Azoarcus sp. KH32C: one gene and its partners. The protein of the gene in region 1 interacts with the protein of each later gene in a pairwise test. Links are inferred from orthologs where the notes say so. Each region holds a gene or a part of one and is shown on either strand. Other genes may lie near its edges.

What was found.
Region 2: the proteins of acpP (region 1) and AZKH_RS11850 interact in binary tests that used the Escherichia coli proteins (3 or more experiments, as listed by UniProt). The link is inferred for Azoarcus sp. KH32C from one-to-one orthologs.
Region 3: the proteins of acpP (region 1) and ybgC interact in binary tests that used the Escherichia coli proteins (3 or more experiments, as listed by UniProt). The link is inferred for Azoarcus sp. KH32C from one-to-one orthologs.

Annotation. Positions count from the first base shown.
Region 1 is NC_020516.1:3,200,401-3,209,999, reverse strand. What follows is about bases 1-2,939. They hold acpP (acyl carrier protein), read left to right. Parts: upstream 1-1,319; coding sequence 1,320-1,559; downstream 1,560-2,939. Other genes in these bases: AZKH_RS14080 (protein YgfX), read left to right, coding at 2,844-2,939; fabF (beta-ketoacyl-ACP synthase II), read left to right, coding at 1,582-2,820; fabG (3-oxoacyl-ACP reductase FabG), read left to right, coding at 481-1,230; fabD (ACP S-malonyltransferase), read left to right, coding at 1-475. Outside these bases: more of AZKH_RS14080, read left to right, coding at 2,940-3,326; nadB (L-aspartate oxidase), read right to left, coding at 3,365-4,948; RNA polymerase sigma factor RpoE, read left to right, coding at 5,169-5,768; AZKH_RS14065 (sigma-E factor negative regulatory protein), read left to right, coding at 5,778-6,329; AZKH_RS14060 (MucB/RseB C-terminal domain-containing protein), read left to right, coding at 6,326-7,297; AZKH_RS14055 (SoxR reducing system RseC family protein), read left to right, coding at 7,294-7,767; AZKH_RS14050 (Do family serine endopeptidase), read left to right, coding at 7,767-9,185; AZKH_RS14045 (glutaredoxin family protein), read left to right, coding at 9,182-9,448; lepA (translation elongation factor 4), read left to right, coding at 9,503-9,599. UniProt on the Escherichia coli protein: Carrier of the growing fatty acid chain in fatty acid biosynthesis.
Region 2 is NC_020516.1:2,709,135-2,718,651, reverse strand. Bases 4,215-7,071 are described here. They hold AZKH_RS11850 (alpha/beta fold hydrolase), read left to right. Parts: upstream 4,215-5,207; coding sequence 5,208-5,936; downstream 5,937-7,071. Other genes in these bases: bioD (dethiobiotin synthase), read left to right, coding at 6,738-7,071; bioC (malonyl-ACP O-methyltransferase BioC), read left to right, coding at 5,929-6,735; bioF (8-amino-7-oxononanoate synthase), read left to right, coding at 4,215-5,193. Outside these bases: phosphoserine phosphatase SerB, read left to right, coding at 1-598; AZKH_RS11870 (M14-type cytosolic carboxypeptidase), read right to left, coding at 641-1,768; peroxide stress protein YaaA, read right to left, coding at 1,796-2,581; bioA (adenosylmethionine--8-amino-7-oxononanoate transaminase), read left to right, coding at 2,708-4,027; more of bioF, read left to right, coding at 4,024-4,214; more of bioD, read left to right, coding at 7,072-7,418; AZKH_RS11835 (RNA methyltransferase), read right to left, coding at 7,426-8,220; AZKH_RS11830 (CopD family protein), read right to left, coding at 8,231-8,686; rnhB (ribonuclease HII), read right to left, coding at 8,683-9,297; lpxB (lipid-A-disaccharide synthase), read right to left, coding at 9,270-9,517. UniProt on the Escherichia coli protein: The physiological role of BioH is to remove the methyl group introduced by BioC when the pimeloyl moiety is complete. It allows to synthesize pimeloyl-ACP via the fatty acid synthetic pathway through the hydrolysis of the ester bonds of pimeloyl-ACP esters.
Region 3 is NC_020516.1:4,738,856-4,748,416, forward strand. What follows is about bases 3,489-6,389. They hold ybgC (tol-pal system-associated acyl-CoA thioesterase), read left to right. Parts: upstream 3,489-4,684; coding sequence 4,685-5,095; downstream 5,096-6,389. Other genes in these bases: AZKH_RS21290 (lipid asymmetry maintenance protein MlaB), read right to left, coding at 3,489-4,429; tolQ (protein TolQ), read left to right, coding at 5,092-5,766; tolR (protein TolR), read left to right, coding at 5,783-6,193; AZKH_RS21310 (energy transducer TonB), read left to right, coding at 6,190-6,389. Also shown: AZKH_RS21270 (AEC family transporter), read right to left, coding at 1-692; AZKH_RS21275 (acyloxyacyl hydrolase), read right to left, coding at 772-1,290; ATP-dependent protease ATPase subunit HslU, read right to left, coding at 1,298-2,626; ATP-dependent protease subunit HslV, read right to left, coding at 2,623-3,162; more of AZKH_RS21290, read right to left, coding at 3,248-3,488; more of AZKH_RS21310, read left to right, coding at 6,390-7,101; Tol-Pal system beta propeller repeat protein TolB, read left to right, coding at 7,179-8,468; peptidoglycan-associated lipoprotein Pal, read left to right, coding at 8,515-9,054; tol-pal system protein YbgF, read left to right, coding at 9,054-9,561.

The DNA of each region.
Region 1 (9,599 bases):
GGTGGTCGAAGCGGCCAACCTCAATGCTCCGGGCCAAATCGTGATTGCCGGTGCCCGGGCTGCCGTCGAGCGCGCGATCGAAGCTGCGAAGGCGCGTGGTGCCAAGCGTGCGGTGATGCTGCCGGTGAGCGCGCCGTTCCACTGTGCGCTCATGCGGCCGGCCGCCGAGCGTCTTGCAGAGCGTCTGGCGGCAGTCGAGATTCGCCGTCCGGAAATCGCTGTTATCAATAATGTCGATGTCGCAGCATACGATGATCCCGACCGGATCCGCGACGCCTTGGTCCGACAGGCTTTTTCGCCGGTTCGCTGGATCGAGCTCGTGCAGGAACTCGCCCGGCGTGGCATGAGCCACATTCTCGAATGTGGCCCGGGTAAAGTGCTTGCGGGTATGACCAAGCGCATTGCCGGTGAAGTACAGGGTGGCTCGATTCACGATGCTGCCAGTCTGGAACAGTCGATTGCGGCGGTGAGGTAAGCAGGATGAGTTTTTCGCTGGAAGGGCAGGTTGCGCTGGTTACGGGCGCGTCGCGGGGTATCGGGCGCGCCATTGCGCTGGAACTCGGCAAGCTCGGGGCGACGGTCGTCGGCACGGCAACGTCCGAAGGCGGTGCAGCGGATATTGAGAAAGGCTTGCAAGAAGCGGGTATCAAGGGCGGCGGTCTGGCGCTGAACGTGACCGATGCTGCAGCCTGCGAAGCGCTCGTGGCGGAAGTCGAAAAGCGTTTCGGTGCTGTCGGCATCCTCGTCAATAATGCCGGCATCACTCGCGACAACCTCGCGATGCGCATGAAGGACGAAGAGTGGGATTCGGTGCTTGATACGAATCTCAAGGCCGTTTTCCGCATGTCCCGTCTCGTCATGCGCGGCATGATGAAGGCGCGGGGCGGACGCATCATTAACGTGACCTCGGTCGTCGGCAGTGCCGGGAACCCTGGGCAGGCCAACTATGCGGCAGCCAAGGCGGGTGTCGCCGGCATGAGCCGCGCGCTTGCGCGCGAACTCGGGAGCCGCAATATCACCGTCAATTGCGTCGCGCCCGGATTCATCGATACCGACATGACCCGGGCACTGCCTGAGTCCGCCCGGGACGCCTTGCTCGGCAATATCGCGCTTGGCCGACTGGGGCGCCCGGAAGAGGTTGCGGGTGCGGTGGCATTCCTTGCGTCGCCTGCCGCTGCCTACGTCACGGGGACCACTTTGCATGTGAACGGTGGCATGTACATGTCGTAATCGCCGGCTGCGATAGCGGTTGCCATCCTTTTTGGTAGAATACGCCGGCTTTTTTTATATCTGGATCATTTCAGGGAAGGAGTTAGTTCATGGATAACATCGAACAGCGCGTCAAGAAGATTGTCGCCGAGCAACTTGGTGTTAACGAGTCGGAAATCAAGACCGAGTCCTCGTTCGTCGACGATCTGGGCGCGGATTCGCTGGATACCGTGGAACTGGTCATGGCGCTCGAAGAAGAATTCGAGTGCGAAATTCCGGACGAAGAAGCCGAGAAAATCACCACGGTTCAGCAGGCGATTGACTACGTCAACGCCCATCTGAAGAAGTAATACCTGATCACCGGAGCGTACATTGACCCGTCGTAGAGTCGTCATTACCGGTCTGGGCATTATCTCCCCGGTCGGGAATACCGTTCCGGAGGCTTGGGACAATATTGTCAACGGCCGCTCCGGTATCGGTGAGATCACCCGCTTCGATGCCTCCAATTTCCCGGTCAAGATCGCCGGCGAGGTGAAAGGCTTCGATGTCGGTGCCTATCTCTCCCCCAAGGACGCCCGCCGGATGGATGTGTTCATCCATTACGGCCTGGCGGCAGGCATCCAGGCGTTCAAGGATGCTGGAATCGAGGTTAACGAAGGCAACGCCGAACGAATCGGCGTGAATATCGGTTCGGGCATCGGCGGTCTGCCGATGATCGAGTCGACTCACGACGATTACGTGAAGGGCGGGGCCAGGAAGATATCGCCCTTCTTCATCCCCGGTACGATCATCAATATGATCGCCGGTCACCTGTCGATCATGTTCGGTCTCAAGGGGCCGTGCCTGGCGATGGTCACCGCGTGTACCACTGCCACTCATTGCATCGGCGAGGCAGCACGGTTGATTCAGTATGGCGACGTGGACGTGATGGTCGCCGGAGGCGCCGAATCTACGGTCACTCCGCTTGCGATCGGTGGTTTCGCCTCGGCGCGCGCATTGTCGACCCGCAACGAAGATCCCGCGACTGCCAGCCGTCCCTGGGACAAGGGGCGCGACGGTTTCGTGCTTGGCGAAGGCGCCGGCGTTCTGGTCCTCGAAGAGTACGAGCATGCCAAGGCCCGCGGCGCAAAGATCTACGCGGAGGTCGTCGGTTACGGCATGAGTGCCGATGCTTACCACATGACCGCTCCATGCGAGGACGGTAGCGGCGCGGCACGTTGCATGACAAATGCGATGCGCGATGCCGGTATGTCCCTCGACGAAATTGATTACATCAACGCGCACGGCACGTCGACGCCGTTGGGCGACCTTGCCGAAACGACGGCGGTCAAGCGTTGTTTTGGTGATCGTGCGAAGTCGATCGCAGTGAATTCGACGAAGTCGATGACTGGCCACCTGCTCGGCGCCGCCGGCGGGATCGAGGCCGTTTTCACGACGCTCGCGCTTCACAACCAGATCGCTCCTCCGACGATCAACATCTTCGAGCAGGACGAGCAGTGCGATCTGGATTACGTCGCCAATAAGGCACGGCCGATGGAAATCCGCGCAGCGCTGTCGAACTCGTTCGGATTCGGCGGCACGAACGGCACGTTGGCATTCCGACGCGTTTGATGATGGGTCGGGAGCGCCGTCCCGTGCGCTTCCCGTACGAAATCCGGCTGAAGCCTTCCAGGCTGTCGGTCGGACTGAGCGCCGCGATTCACATGATCGCGGCGTTTGCATTTCTGCGGTCCTCGTTCCCTCCGTTTGCAGTGGTTGTCGTTGTCGTGATCGCAGCGTTGTCGCAGTGGTCCGTGATGGCGGCTGAACGCCGCAAGCAGGGCATGGCTCTGACTCTGCAGCCCGATGGCAGCCTGAATCTAATGATTCCTGACGGAGAACTTCATGTCCTGCCGCGGGCAACGAGTACCGATTTTGGCTGGGGATTGTGGCTGCACTGGGAAGGGAGTCGCCATGATGGTGCGCGCCGGCGGACCCTCCGGGGAGCCATGATGCTCGTGCCGGATGGCGTGGATGGTGATGCGTGGCGCGAGCTTCGAATCTGGTTCCGGCACGTGGCGAAACCCGCGCTTAATGCGAAGACGGATGTCGTGGAAGAGGGAGAGGAAAGAGGCTGAGCCAGAATGCCCGGGGCCTTCGCCGCGGGCTGTGCTGATCAGTCCTTACCCGGCCGCAAGACCGTATCCTTGGGATTGGGGAGCGTGTCGGGAAAGTCGCGTGAAAAATGAAGGCCGCGGCTTTCCTTGCGGCGCAATGCGCAGCGCACGATCAGGTCCGCAGTCACGACGAGATTGCGTAGTTCGATCAGGTCGTTGCTGACACGGAAGTTCGAATAGAACTCGTCAATCTCGCGGGCGAGGAGGCGAATGCGGTGCTGCGCGCGCTGTAGTCGCTTGGTCGTACGAACGATACCGACATAGTCCCACATGAAGCGGCGCAGTTCGGCCCAGTTGTGCGAGATCACCACCTCTTCGTCAGCATCCGTCACCCGGCTTTCATCCCAGCCAGGCAGCGACGGCAGCGATTGGCGCGGGCGGGCGAGAATGTCGCGGGCCGCGGCTTCGCCGAACACCAGACACTCCAGCAGCGAATTGCTCGCCAACCGGTTCGCTCCGTGGAGGCCCGTGCACGCCGACTCGCCGACAGAGTACAGGTCGCCGACGTCGGTTCGTGCCGCCAGGTCGGTGACGATGCCGCCGCAGGTATAGTGAGCCGCCGGAACGACAGGGATGCCTTCACGGGTGATGTCGATACCGAGTTCGAGGCATCGTGCGTGAATATTCGGAAAATGGCTGCGCAGCCAATCGGCGGGCTTGTGGCTGATATCGAGAAACACGCAGTCGAGGCCATGTTTCTTCATTTCGAAGTCGATTGCCCGTGCCACCACGTCGCGCGGCGCCAACTCGGCGCGTTCGTCGTGGTCGGGCATGAAACGCGTTCCGTCGGGCAGCTTCAGCAGACCGCCTTCGCCTCGCACGGCTTCCGAAATCAGGAAGGACTTGGCTCGCGGGTGGTAGAGGCAGGTCGGGTGGAACTGGATGAATTCCATGTTTGCGACGCGGCAGCCCGCACGCCAGGCCATTGCAATCCCGTCGCCGGTCGCCACGTCCGGGTTCGTGGTGTACAAGTAGACCTTGCCGGCCCCTCCTGTCGCGAGCACCGTGCTGCGAGCGCCGATCGTGACGACCCGATCATTTGCGATGTCGAAGACGTATGCGCCAAGGCAGCCTTCAGTCGGAAGGCCGATCTTGCTTCCGAGAATCAGATCGACGGCAATGTGATTTTCGAGAATTTCAATGTTCGGATGCGAGCAGACCTGTTCGCTCAGCGTTTCCTGGACGGCGGCTCCCGTCGCGTCAGCGGCGTGGATGATCCGGCGATGCGAATGACCGCCCTCACGCGTGAGATGGTAGCCGATCGTGGATTCGTCTTCCCGGGTGAAAGGCACTCCTCTTCCGATCAGCCACTCGATCGCCTGTTTGCCATGCTCGACGACGAAGCGGGTCGCGTTGGCGTCGCACAGTCCCGCCCCGGCCGTGAAGGTGTCTTGAATGTGAGCGGCGATGCTGTCCGTGTTGTCGAGCACGGCCGCAATGCCGCCTTGCGCCCACGCGCTGGCACTGTCGGCCAGCGAGCGTTTGGTGACAATCCCGATTCGCAGATGATCCGCAAGTCTGAGGGCGAGTGACTGGCCAGCGGTGCCGCTGCCGATGATGAGTACGTCGTATTGTTTTGACAAGATCGCGAAAACCAAAGGACGGGCGCGCGGCAATATAGCACGTCTGGGCGCGTCTTCCGCAGATCGCGAACGGTCGTGTGGCGCACCGAGTGCAAGACCACACCAACGTATGAACTATTTGAAACGGTCCGTGTCTGTTGGATAACTCCGGCTTTGCCGTACTCATAGGGGGTCGCTATACTGGCGCGGATTTTGCCCAACGTAGGGAAACGGCCCGCTCATGAGCGATCGCGAGATAGATCAGCAACTTGTCGAACGCGTACAGCGCGGCGACAAGCAGGCGTTTGGCTTGCTGGTTGCGAAGTACCAGCGGAAGCTGCACAGACTGCTTTCGCGGCTGATCCGCGATTCCGCCGAAGTGGAGGATGTGGCCCAAGAGACGTTCATCAAGGCCTATCGGGCCTTGGGGTCGTTTCGGGGAGATAGCGCTTTTTACACTTGGCTTTATCGGATCGGAATCAACACGGCAAAAAACTATCTGGTGTCACAGGGCCGGCGTGCCCCGACGTCCACCGGTTTCGACTCTGAGGAGGCTGAAACCTTCGAGGAAGGCGATCAGTTGCGGGATATCAACACGCCCGAACGATTGCTGATGACGCAGCAGATAGCCGATACGGTGAACAAGGCGATGGAGGCGTTGCCGGAGGAGTTGCGGACCGCGATCATGCTCAGGGAGCTCGAAGGCCTGAGCTACGAGGAGATTGCTAGCATCATGGATTGTCCGATCGGGACGGTGCGTTCGCGGATCTTTCGGGCACGCGAAGCAATTGCTGAAAAGCTGAGGCCGCTGCTGGACACGGCTCCTGACAAACGTTGGTAGGTGGTATTCATGAAGGACAAACTGTCGGCATTTCTTGACGGCGAACTGGATGATCAGTGCGTACGTACAGTTCTCGAGGAGGTCCGGTGCGAGCCGATTCTGCGCAACGAGTGGGAGACGTATTGTCTGATAGGCGATGCGCTGCGCGGCGACGAATGCGTGGCGCATGACTTCGTTGATCGGGTGATGGCGGAAATCGATACGGCGCCGACATTGCTGGCGCCTGTCATGAAACGCGCGGAATCCGGCACATCCGGGGTCTGGCGTTCGCTGATGCCCTTGGCGGCTTCGGTGATGGGCGTTGCGGCGGTTGGCTGGGTGGCTCATGCACTGTATGCCGAGCCTACCGGCGTGAGTCACGTAGCTGAGGTTTCGCCGCGACTGCAGCTGGTCGAATCCCAGGTGTCAGGTGTGCGTCCTGTCTCGGTCACGTCTTCCGCGATCGATCCGCATCAAGAATACGTTTTTGCTCATCAATCGATGACCGGAGGCGGGCCGATCTCCGGAGCTATCCAACACGTCAGGTCGATATCCGAAGTCAGTCAGGACGGCGCCCGATGAAGTGGCTTCTCGTCGTGCTGGGGTTCTGCTTCACGCTTGTTGAACCGCAGGCGATGGCGCAGACCCCGGGAGATGCGCTCTCCTGGCTCGGGCGCATGGCCGCCGCCGGCCAGCGCCTCAATTACTCGGGCACTTTTATCTACCAATCCGGCAAGAGCTTCGAGACTTCGCGCGTGGTCCATATGATGGATGCGGCCGGTGAGCATGAACGCCTCGAGGTGCTCGACGGAAGTCCGCGGGAGGTGGTCAGGAGCAGCAGCGAGGTTCGCTGCATATTGCCTGACCAGCGGACAGTGATTATCGACCGAGCGGGGGGGCGGCGGGCTTTCCCTGCGCGGCTGCCGTCGTCCTTCGCGGGGATTGCCGAGAATTACCGGATCCGGAAAGGGGAGGTCGGGCGAATTGCGGGAATGGAGGCGCAGCAGATCATCCTGGAGCCGAAGGACGAATATCGATTCGGCTACCAGTTGTGGGCCGAAATGCAGTCAGGGCTTCTACTGAAGTCGCGTACGCTGGACGATCGTGGCGAGATTATCGAACAGTTCGCATTCAGCGACGTGAAGATCGGCGGCGACATCGCGATGGAGGCCGTGCGGCCCCGTCTCGCGCGCGACGGGGACTGGAAGGTTGTCCATGCGAATGGTGTCGAGATTCGTCGCGAGGACAGCGGGTGGGGCGTGCAGGCACCGATCGCCGGCTTCTCGTTGATGTCGATAGTGCGCAGGCCCCTGGGGCGTGATCATGGCGACGCCCTGCATCTCGTCTATAGCGACGGTCTTGCAGCGATCTCGGTTTTTATCGAGCCCGCCAACCAGGCGAGTGGACGATTGGCGGCGGGCCAGTTGTCGAGCGGCGCTATCAACATTTACAAGCGGATGGTCGGTCCTCATCTAGTCACCGCTCTCGGCGAGGTTCCCTTGCGAACCGTCCAGCGGCTCGCCGACGCGATGGAACCCGTAGCGCGATGATTCAGATCGCCGCCGTGGTCGAATGTGTCGACGGAGACGATGCTTGGGTGAGGGTGCGCAATCGAACGGGTGGCTGCGGTCGCTGCGATGAACCAGGGGGATGTCGATCGTCGGGACTGGTCTATCCTTTTAAAGCGAGAACTGATCTGTTTCGGATGCGCAATGGAGTGGGAGCCAAGGTCGGAGAAACGGTCAATCTCCGGGTGGATGCGCGCGCGCCCTTGCGCGGCGCCCTGTTGGGATATGGCGTTGCGGTGGTGTTTCTACTTGTCGGTGCGGCCCTTGGAACCTTGTTCTCCCCCGCGGGGAGTGAAGATCTCAGCGCACTGATTGGGGCGATGACCGGATTGGTGTCGGCATTCGGGCTGAGTCGCTGGCTGATGCAGCGGCCGGATGTGTGGGGGGGGCTCGGTGTCGAGATGACGACGGCGAGTGAATGCGCAGAAGAGCAGCGGAGCAGGTTCGGATGATGGTTTTTGGTTGGGTTCGGCGAGTGTTCTTGGTCTCGCTGTTGGCTCTGGTGCCCGTCGCGCACGGCGCGGGTGGTGCCGCGGTACTACCCGATTTTACTCAGCTCGTGCAGCGGCACGGGGCGGCGGTGGTGAATATCAGTGCGGCACAGTCCGGGAAGTCGGGGGCGCAAACGTTTCCGGGATTGGATCATGACGATCCGATGTTCGACTTCTTTCGTCGGTTTATCCCCAAGAAGCCCGGTCATCCTCGATCCGACCCTGACAATCGCTCCCTTGGCTCCGGCTTCATTGTCAGCGGGGACGGCTATATTCTGACGAACGCCCATGTCGTCGAGGATGCGGACGAGATTCTTGTGCGCTTGGTGGATAAGCGCGAGTTCAGGGCGCGCGTTATCGGCGCCGACGCGCGGAGTGACGTCGCCTTGATCAAGATCGAAGCGAGCGACCTGCCGCGACTGACTATCGGCGATCCCGCCAAGTTGCAGGTCGGCGAATGGGTTGTCGCGATCGGGTCGCCTTTCGGCTTCGACCATTCCGTCACGGCGGGCATCGTCAGTGCAAAGGGGCGTAGCCTTCCCGATGAAAATTTCGTCTCGTTCATCCAGACTGATGTAGCCATCAATCCCGGAAATTCCGGCGGTCCGCTTTTCAATCTGAAGGGCGAGGTGGTCGGGATCAATTCCCAGATATTCAGTCAGACGGGCGGCTTCATGGGGCTGTCGTTTGCGATTCCGATCGATCTTGCCATGGATGTGCAGGCGCAGTTGCGGGCTTCCGGCCGGGTTCAGCGGGGCAGGATCGGTATCGCGATTCAGGAAGTGACACGTTCGCTTGCTGACAGCTTCAGCCTGCCGCGCCCGGAGGGCGCGCTGGTCAGTGCGGTCGAGCAGAATGGACCGGCAGCGAAGGCCGGTATCGAGCAGGGCGATGTGATCGTCCGTTTCGGCGGCAAGGCGGTCGAGAATTCCAGTGACTTGCCGAGAATCGTGTCCGCGAGCCGTCCCGGTGCATCGGCAATGCTGAGCCTTTATCGTGGAGGCTCCTTGCGTGAGATGCAGGTTGTCGTCGGCGAGTGGCAGGATGATGCGGCGCGGCGCGCGCGACGTGCCGAGCGGGCTTCGCCGGCCCCGAACAAGCTCGGACTTGCCCTGGCTGTCCCGAATGCGACCCAACGTCGCGAGCGTAACGCCGATCATGGTCTGTTGGTCGAGCGAGTCCAGGGCGCGGCGGCGCGTGCCGATCTCCAGGTCGGCGATCTGATCCTTGCGATGGTGGTCGGTGGGCGGCAGATTCCGCTGAAGACGCTCGAAACGTACAACCGGCAGGTGTCCGATCTGAAGGATGGCCAGACTGTGACCTTGCTGGTGCAGCGTAGCGAAGGGGCAAGCTATGTTAGTTTGCGGGCGGGCGAATGACTGTCGTTCGCGAATTCACGGTGATGAGCCGCGAGTGGTGTCATCTTTGTCATGATCTAGTGGATAAGCTGAAACCGCTCGCCGCAGAGCTGGGGTGGTCGGTGCGGACTCTGGACGTCGATGCCGATCCGGAGCTGGAGGCTCGCTGGGACGAGTTGGTGCCGGTAGTGGTGGCAGGCGACAAGGTTCTTTGTCATTACCACCTGGACGAAGCGGCCATTCGTGCCTATTGCCGCGGATTTCCGCTAGAATCCGCCGCTTAGCTGATTCAATCGATCCATTCAAGGTGCCGTATGGCACCTTTCTTTTGTTGTCGCATGCAACATATTCGAAATTTCTCCATCATTGCCCACATCGATCATGGCAAGTCCACCTTGGCGGACCGGCTGATCCAGTATTGTGGGGGCCTGTCCG
Region 2 (9,517 bases), 500 kb from region 1 along the record:
GACGCTGATCAACATCGAGTGCATCGACGAAATCGCCGACATGCAGGGCCTGAAGGCGGAAGTTGCCGCCATCACGGAGGCCGCGATGCGCGGCGAGATCGACTTCACCGAGTCCCTCACCCGTCGCGTCAGCCTGCTCGCCGGCCTGCCGGAATCGGCGCTCGCGGAAGTGTACGAGCAGCGTCTTCGACTCAATCCGGGCGCGGAGCGCCTGATGCAGGGACTGAAGCGGGCAGGCATCCACACGGTGTTGGTTTCAGGCGGATTCACCTACTTCACGGAGCGGTTGAAGGAACGTCTGGACTTCGATGAAGCCCACGCGAACCAGCTCGAGGTCCGCGAAGGGCGCCTGACCGGGCGCGTCAGTGGACCGGTCGTCGACGGCGCCGCAAAGGCCGAACACCTGCGCACGACGCGCGAACGGCTTGGTCTGCGTCCGGACCAGGTAATCGCCGCCGGCGATGGTGCCAACGATATCCCGATGCTTACCGAAGCCGGGTTCGGCGTCGCCTATCACGCGAAGCCAGTTCTGCGCGAGATTGCAGACTGCCGACTGGATTACGTCGGCCTCGACGGCCTGCTGAACCTCTTCGCCTGACCGTCGTCGGGCCCGCGGCCGGGCCCGACCACTCCGCCGCCCTTACGGCGCTTCCAGGTGCGCGAGGATCGCGTTCAGCATCGCTGCGCCCAGCCGCTTGCTGCGCGCGCCATTCCAGCCCACGTTTCCATCCGGCAGGTTCGCGTTGTCCTTGAACGGCATCTCGAGCGTCAGCGACACGCAGCGGAAGTGGTGCGCCACCCACTTGCTCGCCAGCGTCAGCAACTCCTCGCCGAATCGTCCTGGCTTATAGCCGTGCTCGGTCTGGAAGTCCGGACTCGCCGCCTTCAGCGCCGCGACCACTCGCTCCTGCTTCGCCGCGGTCTCACGCGTGAATCCCGGCACTTCCTCGGCCGTCGAAAAGAACACATAGGGGAGCGCCTCGTCCCCGTGGATGTCGAGGAACAGCGAGCAGCCCGTCTTCTGCATCGCGGCACGCACGTGCAGCACTTCCGGACTCGCATTGAGATCCGGCGCAAGCCATTCGCGATTGAGATTACGGCCCGCGGCGTTCGTGCGCAGGTTGCCGTGAATCGCGCCGTCCGGATTCACGTTCGGCACAATGTGCAGCACTGCGCGTTCACGGATGTGACGCGCCACCGGATCCGCCGCATCGAGCAATCGCTCGAGCAGCCCCTCGATGAACCACTCCGCCATCGTCTCGCCCGGATGCTGGCGACCGATGACCCAGATCGGCAGCCGTCCCGGCGAATCCCGGCCCACGACGATGCGATCGATTTCCCGCCCCTCGACCGTCGCGCCGAGGCTGTCGACGCTCGCGAAAGGCGTCACCTCCGCCCAGCCGAGCATGTCCAGGTGCCGCTCGTAGGAATACGGCTCGAAGTAGGCGTAATAGACGCTGTTCCGCTCTGGCGTGTGCTCGACGACTAGTTGCCCGTCCTCGTAGCTCGTCGCATGGACGCGGAACCACGTGCGACGATCGTAGGACGCCACGCAGCGGTAACCCGGCCAGCCGTCCGGGTAGGCAGCCTCCGCGGCGTTCTCGAAAACCATGCGCAAGGCCTGCCCTTCGGCACCCTGCACGCGAAAATGGAACCACTGGCGGAATTCGGCCGCGTTGTCCGCACGCAAACGCAGACGGATATCTTGCGGGTCGTCGAGGCTCAGCACCTCGATCGCGCCGGAATCGAAATTTTGGCTGATTCTCACGAGTAAGCCCTTTCGATCATCCTTACGTCAATCGGCACGGCGCCGGAACACCAGCGTCGCATCGTCCGAGGCTTCCGGCGCGAAGACGTAGCCCTCGCTGTCGAAGCCCTTGAGCCCTTCCGCGTCCTCAAGGCGATGCCGAATCGCGTACCGGCTCATCAGCCCGCGCGCACGCTTCGCATAGAAGCTGATGATCTTGTAGCGCCCGCCCTTCCAGTCCTCGAAGACGGGCGTAAGCACGCGCGCCGACAACTTCTGTACCTTCACCGACTTGAAGTACTCGTCGGACGCGAGATTCACGAGGATGCCCTCCCTTCCGGCTTCACGCTCTGCAGCGATCAACTCGTTCAGCTTCAGCGTCAGCGTGTCGCCCCAGAACGCATACAGGTTTGCCCCGCGTGGATTTGCGAGACGCGAGCCCATTTCGAGCCGGTAGGGCTGGATCAGGTCGAGCGGGCGAAGAACACCATAGAGCCCCGACAGGATCCTCAGGTGCGCCTGCGCCCAATCGAGGTCCGCCTGGGACAGCGTCTTCGCGTCCAGGCCTTCGTACACGTCTCCGTTGAAGGCGAGCGCCGCCTGCTTGGCGTTCGACGGATCGAAAGGCAGCGCCCAACTTTCGTACCGTGCGACATTGAGGGTTGCGAGCTGATCGGAAAGATCCATCAAGGCAGCGATGTCGGCAGGAGACTTCTGTCTCAACACAGCGATCAGCTCCGACGCCTGGGACAGGAAATCACACTGCGTGAAGGTCGAGGTGACGGAAGGCGTTTCGAAATCGAGGGCTTTTGCGGGGGAAATGACGAAGATCATTGGAGTCGTCTTTATTGTCGGTAGCATTACATGGTAGCAAAACACCTCAGCCACGAGACCCATCATGTTTGACACGGCGCGCCCATTTGCGCCACATTTGCCGACCGCACCACCGCAGGAAAGCCGATGTCCAGCCCCAATTTGCTCCAACGCTCGCTTGCCGCAGTCTGGCACCCGTGCACGCAGATGAAGCAACACGAGGCCCTGCCGCTGGTGGCGATCACGCGCGGCGAAGGGCCGTGGCTGTACGATGCGGAGGGGCGCCGCCTGCTCGACGGGATCAGCTCCTGGTGGGTCAATCTCTTTGGCCACTGCAATCCCCGTATCAACGCCGCACTGCGCGACCAACTCGAACGGCTCGAGCACGTGATGCTCGCCGGCTTCACGCACGAGCCGGTCGTCGCACTGTCCGAGCGTCTCGCGGCGCTGACCGGCCACCGCCTCGGACATGCCTTCTATGCCTCGGACGGCGCATCCGCGACCGAAATCGCGCTGAAGATGAGCGTCCACTACTGGCGCAATCTTGGACGCCCCGAGAAATCGCGCTTCGTGAGCCTCGCCGGCAGCTATCACGGCGAGACGGTCGGCGCGCTTGCGGTCACCGATGTCGCGATCTTCCGCGACGCCTACGCGCCCCTCGTCCGCAGTGGCAGCATCGTCCCGACGCCGGATGCCCGACTCGCCGGCCCCGGCGAATCCGCAGCCGACGTCGCCCGTCGCGCCGCGACACAGCTCGAAGCCCACCTCGCACGCCATCACCACGAAACTGCCGCCCTGATCGTCGAACCCCTGGTTCAGGGCGCCTCCGGCATGGTGATGTACGACGAGGAATACCTTCGCCTCGCCCGCAGCTTGTGCGACCGCTACGAAGTGCTGCTGATCGCCGACGAGATCGCCGTCGGCTGCGGCCGCACCGGCAGCTTCTTCGCGTGCGAACAGGCCGGCATCTGGCCGGATTTCATCTGCCTGTCGAAGGGCATCTCGGGCGGCTACCTGCCGCTGTCCCTCGTCCTGACCACGCAGACGATCTACGACGCCTTCTACGACGATGCGACGGTCCGCGGCTTCCTCCACTCGCACTCATACACCGGCAACCCGCTCGCCTGCCGCGCGGCGCTCGCGACCCTAGACATCTTCGAACAGGATGACGTCCTCAACGCCAATCGGCAGCGTTCGGCCGAGCTCGGCAAAACGCTGCAGGCGCGCTTCGGCGAGCATCCGGCAGTCCGGCACCTGCGCCAACGGGGCATGATCGCCGCGTTCGACGTCGACACGCCGAAGCCGGATTTCTCGCGCCGGTTCTTCAGCGCAGCGCTCGACCACGGCGTACTGCTGCGCCCCATCGGCAACACGGTCTACTTCATGCCGCCCTACGTCCTGGACGACGCGCTTATCGCGCATCTTGTCGACGGTGCCGGCGCTGCACTCGACGAGGTCCTCGCGTGAGCACCAGGCTGCTCGACGAACTGAAAACGAACCTGGCGGAGCTCGACGCACGCGCGCTGCGCCGCGTCCGCCGCAGCCTCGAATCGCCCTGCGGCCCCTACGCACGGGTCGACGGCCGCGACATGCTGGCGTTCTGCAGCAACGACTATCTCGGCCTCGCCGCGGATCCCGCGATTGCTCAGGCCTTGCAACGTGGCGTCGAACGCTGGGGCGCCGGCTCCGGCGCCTCCCACTTGGTCAGCGGCCACTACACCATTCACGACGAGCTCGAAGCTCGCCTTGCAGCCTTTGTCGGCTGCGAACGCGCCCTTTATTTTTCCACCGGTTTCATGGCGAACACGGGCGTCGTTCCCGCGCTCGTCGGGCGGGGCGACGCGATATTCGCCGACCGCCTCAATCACGCCTCCCTGGTCGACGGCGCGCTCCTGTCGCGCGCCGACCTGCATCGCTATCCCCACGCCGATCTCGCGGCCCTCGAACGCTCGCTCTCGGGCTCGACGGCCAAGCGCAAACTGATCGTCACCGATTCGGTGTTCAGCATGGATGGCGACGTCGCGCCCCTCGCCGACCTGCTCGAACTCGCGGAACGTCACGACGCTTGGCTGATGGTCGACGACGCTCACGGCTTCGGCGTACTCGGCCCACATGGGCGAGGCGCCCTCGCGGAGGCCGGCCTCGACTCCTGGCGTCTGATCTACATCGGCACGCTCGGGAAGGCCGCGGGGGTGTCAGGCGCCTTTGCGGCAGGCAACTCGGAGGTCGTCGAGTGGCTGATGCAGACCGCCCGCCCCTACATCTTCACCACCGGTGCGCCTCCCGCCCTCGCCGAGGGGCTGATGGCAAGCCTCGACCGCATCGAACGCGGCGACGATCTCCGCACGCAACTCGACACCCTGATCCGCGTCCTGCGCGACGAACTCCGCCTCGAACGCTGGCAGCTGATGAATTCGCGAACACCGATCCAACCGGTCGTGATCGGCGACAACGCCGAGGCCGTTGCCGTTGCCCGGGCTCTTTGGGACGAAGGGATCTGGGTTCCGGCCATTCGACCGCCGACGGTACCGAACGGCACAGCCCGCCTGCGCGTCTCCCTGAGTGCCGCCCACACCGTTGCCGACGTCGAGCGGCTCGCCGCCGCCCTGCGGCGCCTGGAGGCCGCAAGATGAGTTCGGCTCCGCTGGTGCTGCTGCACGGCTGGGGGCTGACGCCAGCCGTGTGGCGAAACTTCTTGCCCGCCCTGCCCTCCGGCCTCGACATCCGCACTCCGGCGCTTCCCGGTCATGGATGCGACGCAGCCCCCGATTCGCTCGACATCGCCGATTGGGCTGACGCGCTCGCACCGACGCTTCCCGACGGCGCAGTCGTCTGCGGCTGGTCCCTCGGCGGCATGATCGCGATGAACCTCGCTCGGCGTCGTCCTGAAAAAGTCTCCCGCCTCATCCTGATCGGGACTTCGCCGCGCTTCATCGCCGACCCGCAGCAGGATTGGCCGCACGGGCTGGCCGCAACCACCGTCAGGGAATTCATCGACAATTTCGAGGCTGCGCCCGAAGCGACGTTGAAGCGTTTCATTGCGCTGCAAACGCTCGGCGACGCGCATCGCCGCCCTGTTGGCAGTGCCCTCACCGAGGCACTGACGGGCATCGAAACAAACAGCCTGCCGCATCTTGCTCGCGGCCTCCGCTTGCTCGCCGCGTCCGATCAACGCGCCATCGCCTCCGGGATTCGCCAGCCCGTCACGCTCATCCACGGCGCGGCCGATGCCTTGATGCCCATCGGCGCGGCTCACTGGCTCGCAAACGCTTTTCCGTCGGCCCGCCTTACGGTACTCGACAGCTGCGGGCACGCGCCCTTCCTTTCCCGGCCCGACGTATGTGCCGAGCAACTCGCCGCTGCCTGCAATGCCTGAAGGTCGCGTCGACAAACACTCCGTACGCTCTGCCTTCAATCGCGCAGCGGCCAGTTACGACCGCGCCGCCGCCGTCCAGCGCGAGATTTGCCACCGTCTTGCCGCGTTCGCTCTGACCGGTCATCAAGGGGCGAAGCGGCAGCGCATCCTCGATGCCGGGTGTGGCACCGGCTATGGCCTGAACATCCTCCGCGATACCTTTCCCGACGCCTCCAGCATTGCTATCGACTTTGCTCCGGCGATGCTTGAGCAGCTCATGCACTCGGCGAACCCGGACGACAAACCGATATTGCCCGTGTGCGGCGACCTCGAAGCCTTGCCGCTCGCTTCCGGCAGCTTCGACCTCGTATGGTCCAGCCTCGCCTTGCAGTGGTGCGACCCCAATCGCAGCCTCGGCGAACTCGCGCGCGTTCTGAAGTTGGGCGGCATGGCCTGCATCGCCACCCTCGGGCCACGTACGCTGTGGGAGCTGCGCGAAGCCTTCGCCGCCATCGACCAGGCCGAACACGTGATCCGCTTCCATGAAGCCGATTTCTGGCTGGCCGCAGCCCGGGATCATGGCCTGCAACCCGTCGCCCACACGCGTGAAGACGCATTCGCCCTCGCCCCCGATCTCCGCCGACTGTTACGCGACATCAAGTCGATCGGCGCCCAGACGGTCGGCGAACATCGTCGCCGGCAGCCCCTCGGACGTGCGGCATGGAACAAGCTCGAGGCCCGCTACGAAGCCCACCGGCGCCCGGATGGCCTGCTGCCCGCCACCTACGACCTGATCCTGCTCACGCTGAAGAAGCCTTAACCATGACGAACCGTCAGGCCTGGTTCCTCACCGGAACCGACACCGAAATCGGCAAGACTTTCATCACCTGCGCGCTGCTCCACGCCGCACGTGCCGCCGGCCGCTCAGCCCTCGGCATGAAGCCCGTCGCGGCGGGTGCCGAAGACGTCGACGGCGTACTAATCAACGAGGATGCCGCACGTCTGCTCGCCGCCGGCAGCTTCGATCCGGGCCTGCAGTGGCTGAATCCTTACTGCCTCACCCAACCCGTCGCCCCGCACATCGCCGCCGCCGCCGAGGGCGTCTCCATCGATCCATCGCACATCCTCAAGGCTTTCCGCCTGCTGCAGACGCAGGCCGATGTTGTTATCGTCGAGGGCGTCGGCGGCTTCCGCGTGCCGCTCGACGACGACTACGACACGGCCGATCTTGCCGTCGATCTTGGCTTGCCGGTGATCCTCGTCGTCGGAATGCGGTTGGGCTGCATCAACCACGCGCTATTGACCGTCGAGGCGATTAAGGCACGCGGGCTGCGCCTCGCAGGCTGGATCGCAAACTGCATCACCCCCGACATGCCACGCCTCGACGAAAACATCGCGGCGCTCCAGCAGCGCATTTCGGCGCCACTACTGGGCGTCGTGCCTTATGTCCCGGGAAACGACCCGTCGCTCGCCGCACAGCGCCTGCAACTGCCAGAGGATTGAAAACAGATCAGCGCCGAGCCGCACGCCGCTGCCGCACCTGCTCGAATAGGCAGATCGCCGCTGCCGCGCCGACATTGAGCGATTCGACCGCTCCCGGCATCGGGATGATCACCATGCCCCGGGCCAAAGCGGCAACCTCCGGCGAAAGGCCTGCGCCTTCCGAACCGAACAACCACGCTACCGGTCCGCGAAGGTCGCAATCGTACAGATCCCGCGCCCCCTTGCCCAAGCCTGTCGCGAGAACCGCGCCCCGGTAGTCCTTCAGCGCAGCAACCGGATCGACGCCCTCATGGATGCGAAGACAGAAGTGGCCGCCCATTCCCGCGCGCAGCACCCGGGGCGACCACGCATGCGCACATCCGGGAGTCATCAATACATCCGGAATCCCCGCTGCGGCGGCCGTTCTCAGGATCGTCCCCAGATTGCCCGCATCCTGAATGGTGTCGAGTAGCAGCAAGGAGGCGTCGAACGCTGCGCCGTGGCCGGCCGCGTCGGGAAGATCGACGACCGCCATCAAGCCGGACGGCGCATCGACCGGACTCACGTGCGCAAACAGCGAATCGGTCAGATGCAGCACGGGCGTTCCCCCACACTGCTCAAGCAGACCGGAAATTTCATCACGCTCGAGGCCCTGATCGCTCACCACCAGCTCTCGCAGCGGGAAGCGCGCGTCCAACGCCGCCTGAACGAGATGCGGGCCGTCGAGAAGCGTTTGGCCGTGGCTTCGGCGATCGCGCGACGAGTGCGCCAAGCCGTGCAGGCGTTTGACTGTCGGATTGTCGCGGGATGTGATGTGCTTCAAGAGACGAGCCTCAGACGCCCAGCCCCAGCGTCGCGATCCCGATCGTGACGATTCCGATGGCAAGGTTGAAACCGACCCGCTGCCGAATACCGTTCATCGCGACGGCCGCGGCGGCCCAATCTTCCCGCGCCACCGCACTACGCAGCTGCGGCCACGGGCGGAACCAGATATACATGAAGACCGCGATCATCACCGTGCCGGTAAGAAGCATCACATGCCAGGCCGTCGGTGCGTGCCCGAAGCCCACACGCACCAGCATCGTCCCGCCGCTGATTCCGATTAGCGCGACGGAGCCCCATACCAGGCGGAAGAAACGCGACAACACGCCCACCCACAGCACCAGGCGCTGCGGCGGCGCGAGCGTCGACGCCGCCGGTCGCAGGCACGCATACGCGAAGAGCATCCCCCCGACCCACGTGACGACCCCGGCCAGATGCAGGAAGAGCAGCAAATGATGAATCGTCATAGCAGCGTCCCGGCGGGCCAAAGTTCCGGATTCGCGACCAGATCGCGTACCGGCGCGAAGCTACGACGGTAGCAGTCTGCCACCCCATGGAGACGCAGTGCGGCAAGATGTTCCGCTGTAGGGTAGCCCTTGTGGCGCGCGAATCCGTACGCCGGATAGATGACATCGAGTTCGACCATCTGCGCGTCCCGCACCGTCTTCGCAAGAATCGAAGCCGCGGCGATGGCGGGCACGGTTGCATCCCCCTTGACCACCGCTTCCGACGGAACATCCAGCACGGGACAGCGATTGCCATCGATTCGTACAAGGTCCGGGCGATGCGACAAGCCGGCCACGGCTCGTTGCATCGCAAGCATCGTCGCGTGCAGGATGTTGAGGCGGTCGATCTCGGCGACCGTCGCTTCCGCGACCGCCCACGCCAACGCCCGCTCACGTATCAACTCGGCCAAACGGTCGCGCGCACGCTCGGTAAGCTTCTTGGAATCGTTCAGACCCTCGATCGGCCGTGCCGGATCGAGAATCACCGCGGCTGCCACGACCGAGCCCGCCAAGGGGCCCCGCCCTGCCTCATCGACGCCGCAGATCAAGCCGGTTGGTGGGACGGCTTCCATTCGGAACTCCGGCTCAGGTAGGGAAGAATCGCCGCAGCCGCCTTCTCGGCAGTGTTCTGGCGCAGCGTCAGGTGCATCGCAGAGAACCGCTCTTCCAGCCTTCGACACCCCTCGGGGTCGACAAGCCACTTCTCGAGCGCATCCGAGAGCGCTTCCGGCGTCGCTGCGTCCTGCAGCAGTTCCGGGACCACGGTCTCGTTACACAGAACGTTAGGCAAGC
Region 3 (9,561 bases), 1.5 Mb from region 1 along the record:
AAGACGAGCAGCACGCCGAGCGCGAGCAGCATGCCGGCCACCGGGCGCGCCACGGCACTGTATAGCCCCAGGCCGATCGACGAGATGCGCGAATCGGTGAGGCGCACGCCCAGCGCGAAGAGCATCAGCGGGATCGCGATGTCGCCCAGCATCTTGATCGCGAGCATCAGCGGCGGCCACACCTGAACGCCGGCGATGCCCACCGCGAGGCCCAGCAGCGTCGCGAGCACCGACGGGACCTTCCACACCGTCCAGAGCTTGATGCGATGGTCGAGCAGCCACGCGCCGAACGAGAAATGCAGCAGGTTCGACACCATGAACATCACGACCGCCGGCGCCAGCGCGGCATCGCCGAAGGCGAGCACCGACAGCGGCAGGCCGAGGTTGCCGCAATTGTTGAACATCATCGGCGGCACGAAAGTCTTCGGCGCGACGCCCGCCTGACGCGCGAGCAACCAGCCGACGAGACCGGAACCGACCACGACGATCAGCGTTGCCACGCCCAGCGCACCGAAATCCGCAATCCGAAATTCCTTGTTGGCGAGGGCCGCGAACACCAGTGCCGGCACGAACACGTCCATGTTGAGCTTGTTCGCGTGCGACAGATCCGGCCGCATGCGCTTTCCGACGAAATAGCCGAGCGCGGTCAGCGAAAACAGCGGGAACAGGATCGATACGATACGCAGCAGCATGTGCCAGAGGTCTAGTGAGAACAGCGCCAAAAAAAAGAAGGGCCCGCGGACGGGCCCTTCGTCATCCTCGATGAAGCGATCAGAACTTCAAGCCCAGCACGACCTCATGCACGTCCAGGCCGTCGTTCGGCTTCGCGATATCGGCATTCGAGTAATGCGAAAAACGCCAGCCGGCGCTGAATCGCCGTCCGAATTCGAGGCCGAGGCCGAGGCGTTCGGTAAACTGAAAATTCGTCGACAACTCCTTCGGACCGAGCCTTGTGCGACTCAGCAAGGCGCCGCCGAGGCCGATTTCGGCATAGGGACGAAGTCCAGCCTCCCCGTAGGTCATGCGCAAGAGCCCCAGCCCGCCAGCCTCGTTGAGCGCGTCCGGCCCATTGCCGCCCTCGTGGCGGAAATGTGTCAGCTCGAACTCGGGGTGAAGGGCCGCGTGCCAGCCCCCCCAGTCGCGCTCCCACATCGGGCTGAGACGCAAATTCGCACCGAAGCGCTCGTAGCCGTTGTGCTTTCCGCCCATCACCCCTACCGTCAGGCCGTCTGCGAAGGCCGGACCCGCAGCCACCAGCGCCGCCACCGCCAGAGTTGTCCAGAGCTTCATAGTCACCTCACAGGACGTAGCGCGCGAGATCCTCCCGCTGCGCGAACATTTCGAGCCTCGCATCGACATACGCGGCGTCCACAGCGACCTTCTCGAGTCCGCTCTTGCCTGCGTCAAAAGACACTTCCTCGAGTAGTCTTTCCATCACGGTGTATAAGCGCCGCGCGCCGATATTCTCGGTCTTTTCGTTCACCTGGAAGGCAATTTCAGCGATCCGCCGGATGCCGTCCGTGCCAAATTCCACATTCACCCCGTCGGTCGCGAGCAAAGCCTGGTACTGGCGCGTCAGGCACGCATCGGTCTGGGTCAGGATGCGCTCGAAATCCTCGACCGACAGGCTCTCCAGTTCAACTCGGATCGGGAAACGGCCCTGCAGCTCCGGAATCAGGTCGCTCGGCTTCGACAGGTGGAAGGCCCCGCTCGCGATGAACAGGACGTGGTCCGTGCGGATCATGCCGTACTTGGTCGATACCGTCGTACCTTCGACCAGCGGCAGCAGGTCGCGTTGTACGCCCTGACGCGACACATCGGCGCCATGCATGTCGGAGCGCGCCGCGATCTTGTCGATCTCGTCGAGGAACACAATGCCGTTCTGCTCGACGGCGGTGATCGCCTCGGCCTTCACCTCCTCGTCGTTGATCAGGCGCGCGGCCTCCTCGTCGGCCATCGCCTTCAGCGCGTCGCTAATCTTCATCTTGCGCAGCTTCTTCTTGCCGCCGCCGAGATTCTGGAACATGCCCTGGATCTGCTGCGTCAGCTCCTCCATGCCGGGCGGCGCGAAGATCTCGGCCGTCATGGCGTGAGTGGCGACCTCGATCTCGATTTCCTTGTCGTTCAGTTCGCCTTCGCGCAGCTTCTTGCGGAATTTCTGGCGCGTCGCCGAATCCTGCGGCTCGGGCTCCGTGAGGCCAACGGGGCGCGCCGGCGGCAGCAGCGCGTCGAGCACGCGATCCTCGGCCGCATCCATCGCGCGGTCGCGCACCCGCTTCATCGCCCGCTCGCGTCCATCCTTGATCGCGATTTCCGCGAGATCGCGGATGATCGTTTCGACGTCGCGGCCAACGTAGCCGACCTCGGTGAACTTGGTCGCTTCGATCTTGATGAAAGGTGCGTTGGCCAGCCGCGCCAGACGCCGCGCGATCTCGGTCTTGCCGACGCCGGTCGGTCCGATCATCAGGATGTTCTTCGGCGTGATCTCGCTGCGCAACGGCTCCTCGACCTGCGCCCGGCGCCAGCGGTTGCGCAAGGCAATCGCGACGGCTTTCTTTGCCTTGCCCTGGCCGACGATATGTTTGTCGAGTTCGGAGACAATCTCCGGGGGGGTCATCTGCGTCATCCCTCAAGCACCTCGATCACGTGACTCTGGTTCGTATAGATGCACAGATCGCCGGCAATCTGCAGCGACTTGCGCACGATCTCCTCGGGCGGCAGGTCGGTATTCTCGAGCAAGGCGCGGGCTGCCGACTGCGCGTAGGCGCCGCCGCTGCCGATCGCGACGATCCCCTGCTCGGGCTCCAGCACGTCGCCGTTGCCGGTGATCACCAGCGAATTGTCGCGGTCGGCGACCGCCAGCATCGCCTCGAGACGACGCAGGATGCGATCGGTGCGCCAATCCTTCGCCAGTTCCACGGCGCTCCTCAGCAGGTTGCCCTGGTGCTTCTCGAGCTTTGCCTCGAAACGCTCGATCAGCGTAAAGGCGTCCGCGGTGCCGCCGGCGAATCCCGCCAGGATCTTGCCCTGGTAGATCGGGCGCACCTTTCGCGCAGTCGCCTTGATGACGATGTTGCCCAGCGTGACCTGACCGTCACCGCCCAGCGCGACGCGGTTGCCGCGCCGCACCGAAAGAATCGTTGTCCCGTGGTACTGTTCCATTGATCTGTCCTTGAGCCCGGCACGGCATCCGCGCCGCGCCCTCTGCGTTGCATGACTTCGCCCGAACGGGATGCAGCCCGCAGCCTCAGCCGCGCAGCATCACCACGGCGACCTGATCGACGCCCATGACCCGCAGCAGCGCCGCCACCATTGCATTGACATTACGCAGCACGATCTGCTTCCCCTGCGCCTGCAGCGTCGCGAGGATGTTGAACAGCGTGCCCGCGCTGACGAAATCGATGCGCCGCAGCTGCGCGCACTCGACCTCGAGCTGCTGCAGATTGGCGGCCTGAGCGGCAAGCTGGCGGATCTTCTCCACCGACGCGCTCGTCAGCTCGCCCTCCAGCACGAATTCCTTGGACGCGGCGGGCGCATCCAGATCCATCACCACTTCGTGGGTCACGATCGCACTCGTCGTCGCCTGCGCCTCGGCGCGCGGCTCCCATGACGGCGGCGACTCCTCGAAGGTAATCGCGTAATCGACCGCGAGATCCTCGAAGCGCTCCTGCTCTCCGAGGTGCTGCAGCAGCTCAAGCTGCAGCAACCACATGTCGCGCCCCTCGGCCTGGCCCGGACGGACCTGACCGGACAGCATTTCCGCGAGCGCACCGCAGTTGAGCAGCGACACCTTCACCCGCTCCGCGGCCAACTCGCGCAAGACTGCACGAAACTGCGAACATCCAGTGACGTCGACCGAGCGAAGCCGCCCCAGATCGATCCGGATCGATCCGCTCTTCTTCGCAATCACCCCAATCTGTTCGAACTGACTCGCCGCCTGTCCCGACAGCGCGCCAGCCAAGTTCACCAAAGGCGCCTGACGGGGGCGCGTCGCCTGGCCGGACTCGCTCGACAGATCGAGCCAGGGCGGCGGCGAGCGTTCGAAGCGCGTCGCGTAGTCGAGTACGCGCGTCTCGAAGCTCTGGCGCTGGCCGGTGAGCCGGTACAGATCGAGCAGCATCATCCACACCCCCTCGCCGGTGTGGCTCGCGTCGCCGTCGAGCACGCCGTTGAGCAGGGCCTCGGCCTCGACCGTACTGCCATTGGCATAGAGCACCGCCGCTTCCTCGTACGCCGCTCCGATCCCCGAACCGCCCCCGATTTCCTGCACTTCGACCTGCCCCGCGCAATGCGCGAGCACCCGCGTCGGGTCGCCGACCGAGAAATCGAGGGTCGACAACTCCGGCGGTTCCGGCGCCTGGGCGACCGGCTCCGGCGCGACATCCGGCACACGCGGAGCGGGCTTCTTGCCGAAGAATGGAAGAACCACGTTGCAACCTGTCCGAAGGAATTGACGAAAACTTTTGGGGTAGGGCGCCCAGCATAGCACTTTGGCCCGCTCTGCTGCTCGCTCCCGGGCGATGACCAGCTCCCGCTGCCCGCCATTCTGGGCAAATATGCTCCGAACGATCTAAAACGTTTTGCAAAACTATTGCAATGCGGCAAATGTAACGATCGCCATCGGCTCGGCTAGAATGCTGCGATGCACCCATTCCCTCCTGTCAGCACCGGCGGTGAAGCCCCGATGACGGCCTTCACCCTGCCGGTTCGCGTCTATTACGAAGACACCGACGCCGCGGGCGTCATCTACTACGCCAACTACCTGCGTTTTTGCGAGCGGGCGCGGACGGAATGGCTCCGCGCCGCGGGCTTCGAACAACAGTTGATGCTGGCCGAGCAGCGCCTGGCTTTCGTGGTTCGATCAATAAATGGCGAATACGTGTCACCCGGATTGCTCGATGATGCGTTACATGTCGTGTCGACGATCGAAACCCTCGGCGGCGCGAGTCTCGTGTTCGTGCAGAAGGTGATGCGCGGCGACGAGTTGCTGTTCCGCGGCCGCTTCGTCATCGCTTGTATCAATCTGGACAAGAAACGCCCCACTCCGATCCCCCCCGACATGCGGGAAAAACTTAAAGAACTCGTTCAAGCATGAATGTCTCCCACGATCTCTCGATCATCAGCCTAGTCAGCCAGGCGAGCCTCCTGGCGCAACTCGTCATGGCCCTGCTGGCCGCCCTGTCGGTAATGTCCTGGTACTGGATCTTCCGCAAGTCCTTCCAGATCCGCGGCGCGCGCAACAAGACGAACACCTTCGAACGCGACTTCTGGAGCGGAGGCGACCTCAACTCGCTGTACCAATCGGCCGCGGCCGCACGCCACGACACCGGCGGCATGGAACGCATCTTCGAAGCCGGCTACCGTGAATTCAGCAAGCTGCGGGTCAAGAGCCACGATCACGGCGCGATCATCGACGGCGCGCGCCGTGCGATGCGCGCGACCTACCAGCGCGAGGTCGACGACCTCGAAGCCCACCTCGCCTTCCTCGCCTCGGTCGGCTCGGTGTCGCCCTACATCGGTCTCTTCGGCACCGTGTGGGGGATCATGAACGCCTTCCGCGGCCTGTCCAACGTCAGCTCCGCGACCCTCGCCAACGTCGCACCGGGCATTGCCGAGGCGCTCGTCGCCACTGCGATCGGCCTCTTCGCCGCGATCCCCGCCGTCGTCGCCTACAACCGCTTCGCGCACGACATCGACCGCATCAGCATCCGCTTCGAGAGCTTCATGGAAGAGTTCTCGAACATCCTGCAACGCCAGTTGCGCTGAGCGGCGGAGAACTCGCATGCGCCAGCGTCGCCTGATGAACCAGATCAACGTCGTGCCCTACATCGACGTGATGCTGGTCCTGCTCGTGATCTTCATGGTCACGGCGCCGATGATCCAGACCGGGAGCGTCGACCTGCCCTCGGTGGCCGACGTCCCGCAACCGGCCGTCGAAGCGATGTACGTCGTCGTCGAGCACGACGGTAGCCTCGGCTTCCAGCAGAACGCGAGCGCCACCAAGCAGCCGATGAGCAACACGGAGCTGCTGCGGCGCCTGCGCGAAGCCATCGAACGCAATCCGCAGCAGCCCGTCGTGATCGCCGCCAGCAAGCGCGTCTCCTACGAAAAGGTCATGGACACGCTGAACGGTCTGCGCCAGGCCGGGATTCAGAAGGTCGGCCTGCAAACGAACGCCAGCAGCAGCCGATGAACGACACGCCCCTGCACATCGCGAAGCGCGAACAGCCCGGCAAATGGGCCTCGCTCGCGCTCACCCTCGGCGTGCACGTCGTGCTGATCGCCTTCCTGGTGTTCGGCATCCGTTGGCAGAGCAGCCCGCCGGCCGCGATGCAGGTCGACCTCGTTGGCGCGCCGGCGCCGGCCTCCGCCCCGACCGAGCCGCCGCCGCCCCCGCCGAAGCCGGAACCGAAGCCGGAACCCAAACCGGAGCCGCCGAAACCCCAGCCCAAACCCGAGCCGAAACCGGAACCGCCCAAGCCACAGCCCAAGCCGGAACCGAAGCCCGAGCCCAAGCCCGACATCGCGAACAAGGCCCAGAAACCCGAGCCGAAAAAGCCCGAACCGCCCAAACCGGAGCCGAAGAAGCCAGAGCCGCCGAAGCCGGAGCCCAAGCCCGAGCCGAAGAAACCGGAACCGCCGAAACCGGAGCCGAAGAAGCCGGAGCCCCCGAAGCCCGAGCCGAAGAAGACCGTCGAACCGCCCCGCGACGACTACATGGCGCAGCGCCTCGCGCAGGAAAGCGCACAGACCGCGGCACGCGCACAAGCCGAACGCATCATGCGGGACGACGCCGCGCGCGCCGCGAGCGCGAGCAGCAAGGCCTCCCGCGACGTGTACAGCAACGCCATCCGCACCAAGGTGCGCGGCAACCTGCTGCGTCCGCCCGGTCTCAGCGGCAACCCGGAAGCCGTGTTCGAGGTCGACCAGTTGCCGACCGGCGAAGTGTTGGCGATCCGGCTGAAGCGCTCCTCCGGCGTGCCGGCGCTCGACGACGCGATCGAACGCGCGATCCGGCGCTCCAGTCCGCTCCCCTTGCCCAAGGATGGGGAACTTTTTGAGCGTACTCTCGAACTCAAGTTCCGCCCGCTAGAAGATTGATCATGCAAATTCACGCCAGATTGGATCCTTACGGCACCAATTCGGCTCCGTTCGCTATAATTGCCGCTTGAAGGCCCATGTCCGCCATGAAAATGCTCCCTGCTCCCTTCCGCCCGCTGGTCGGTGCAGCGCTGGCAGCCCTGTCGCTGCTGGCCCATGCGCAACTGTCGATCGAAATCACCGGCGCGGGCGCGAGCCGCTTTCCGGTCGCAATCCCCGTCTTTGAAAATGAAGGCAGCCTGCCGCGCGCCGTCACCGACGTCGTGCGCGCCGACCTCGAACGCAGCGGCCTGTTCAGCCTGATCGACCTCGGCCTGACGCCGCTCCCCGTCACCGTCACGCCGGACCTCCCCGGCCTGCGCGGCCGCGGCGCCGATGCCGCCTTGGCCGGCAGCATCTACCCGCAAGGCGACGGCCGTTTCGAGGTGCGTTTCCGGCTGTTCGACACGCAGAAGCTCAACGAACTGGGCGGGCTGACGATGCGCATGGCCCCGGCACAGAACCGCGCCATCGGCCACAAGATCGCCGACTTCGTCTATGAGAAATTGACCGGCCAGCCCGGCTACTTCTCGACCCGCATCGCCTACGTCGTCAAGAGCGGCTCGCGCTACGAGCTGCAGATCGCCGACGCCGACGGCCAGAACTCCGCCACCGCGCTCGCCTCGCGCGAACCGATCATCTCGCCCGCCTGGGCGCCGGACGGCCAACGCCTCGCCTACGTTTCTTTCGAGTCGAAAAAGCCGGTCATCTACGTCCATACCCTCGCGACCGGTCAGCGCCAGGTCGTCGCCAACTTCAAGGGCTCGAACTCCGCGCCGACCTGGTCGCCCGACGGCCAGCGCCTCGCGGTCGTGCTGACCAAGGACGGCCAGTCGCAGCTCTACGTGCTCAATGCCGACGGATCGGGCGTGCGCCGCCTCGCCACCTCCAGCGGCATCGACACCGAACCCGCCTGGTCGCCCGACGGCGAGTGGATCTACTTCACCTCCGATCGCGGCGGCAGCCCGCAGATTTATCGCTCGCCGGCCAACGGCGGCAGTGCCCAGCGCGTAACCTTCGAAGGCAGCTACAACGTGACGCCGCGCCCCGCGGCCGACGGCTCGAGCCTCGCCTTCATTACCCGGAACAACGGACGCTTCCAGGTCGCCATCATGGACCTCGCCACGCGTCAGACCACGATCCTCACCGACTCGACGCGTGACGAGTCGCCCAGCTTCGCGCCCAACGGCCGCATGATCCTCTACGCCACGGAAAGCGGTGGCCGGGGGGTGCTCGCGGCAGTTTCGTCCGACGGCCGGGTGAAGCAGCGTCTGTCGGTGCAGGCCGCTGACGTCCGCGAGCCCGCCTGGGGCCCGCTACTCCGTTAACCCCCGCGCAACTGCACTGCCCTACGCATAAACAAAGGAAAGACCAATGAAGAAGCTTGTCGTGCCCGCCCTCATCTCCGCCCTCCTCGCTGCTTGCAGCAGCACCGGCACGTTCGACCAGCCCACGGGCGGCGCTGCCGTGGAAGATCGCACCGGCGGTGCTTCGTCGGGCGCCGGCGTCGCTACCGTCACCGCTCCGAGCGCTACCGGTTCGGGCATCGCGGCACTGACCGACCCGAAGAACATCCTCTCCAAGCGCAGCGTCATGTTCGACTTCGACAGCTACGTCGTGAAGGATGAGTTCCGTCCGCTGGTCGAAGCCCATGCCAAGTTCCTCGTCCAGAACCCGACGATGAAGATGCTGATCCAGGGCAACGCCGACGAGCGCGGCAGCCGCGAATACAACCTCGCCCTCGGCCAGAAGCGTGCCGATGCCGTGCGCAAGGCGCTGACCCTGCTCGGCGCGAAGGAAGCGCAGATCGAGTCCGTCAGCCTGGGCGAAGAGAAGCCGCGCTGCTCCGAAGCGACGGAAGCCTGCTACGCGCAGAACCGCCGCGGTGACATGCTCTACTCGGGCGAATTCTGATGAAACGCCTCCTGCCGCTCGCCGTCCTGCTTTCCGTCTCGTACGTCGCACCTGCGCACGCACTGTTCGACGACGATGAGGCACGGCGCCAGATCGTCAATCTGCGAACGGAAACCAACACCCGGCTCGATCGGATGGAGGCAAACAGCAGCCGCGGGCAGCTCGAACTGGCCAGCCAGAACGAGCAGCTCCGCACTGAAGTATCCAAGCTGCAGGGCCAGCTCGAGGTCCTGCTGCACGACATCGAATCCCTCAAGCAGCGCCAGCGCGATTTCTACGTCGATCTCGACAATCGCGTGCGCAAGCTCGAGACGGCGGCCGCTACCGCTGCAACCGCCGCGGCAGCCGCCACCCCGGCCGTGGATCCGGCCGCCGAATCGCGCGAATACGAAAGCAGCCTGAACCTCCTGAAGGAAGGGAAGTACAAGGAGGCCCAGGCGAGCTTCGACCACTTCATCAAGGCCTACCCGCGCAGCAGCTACCTGCCGAACGCCAACTTCTGGGCGG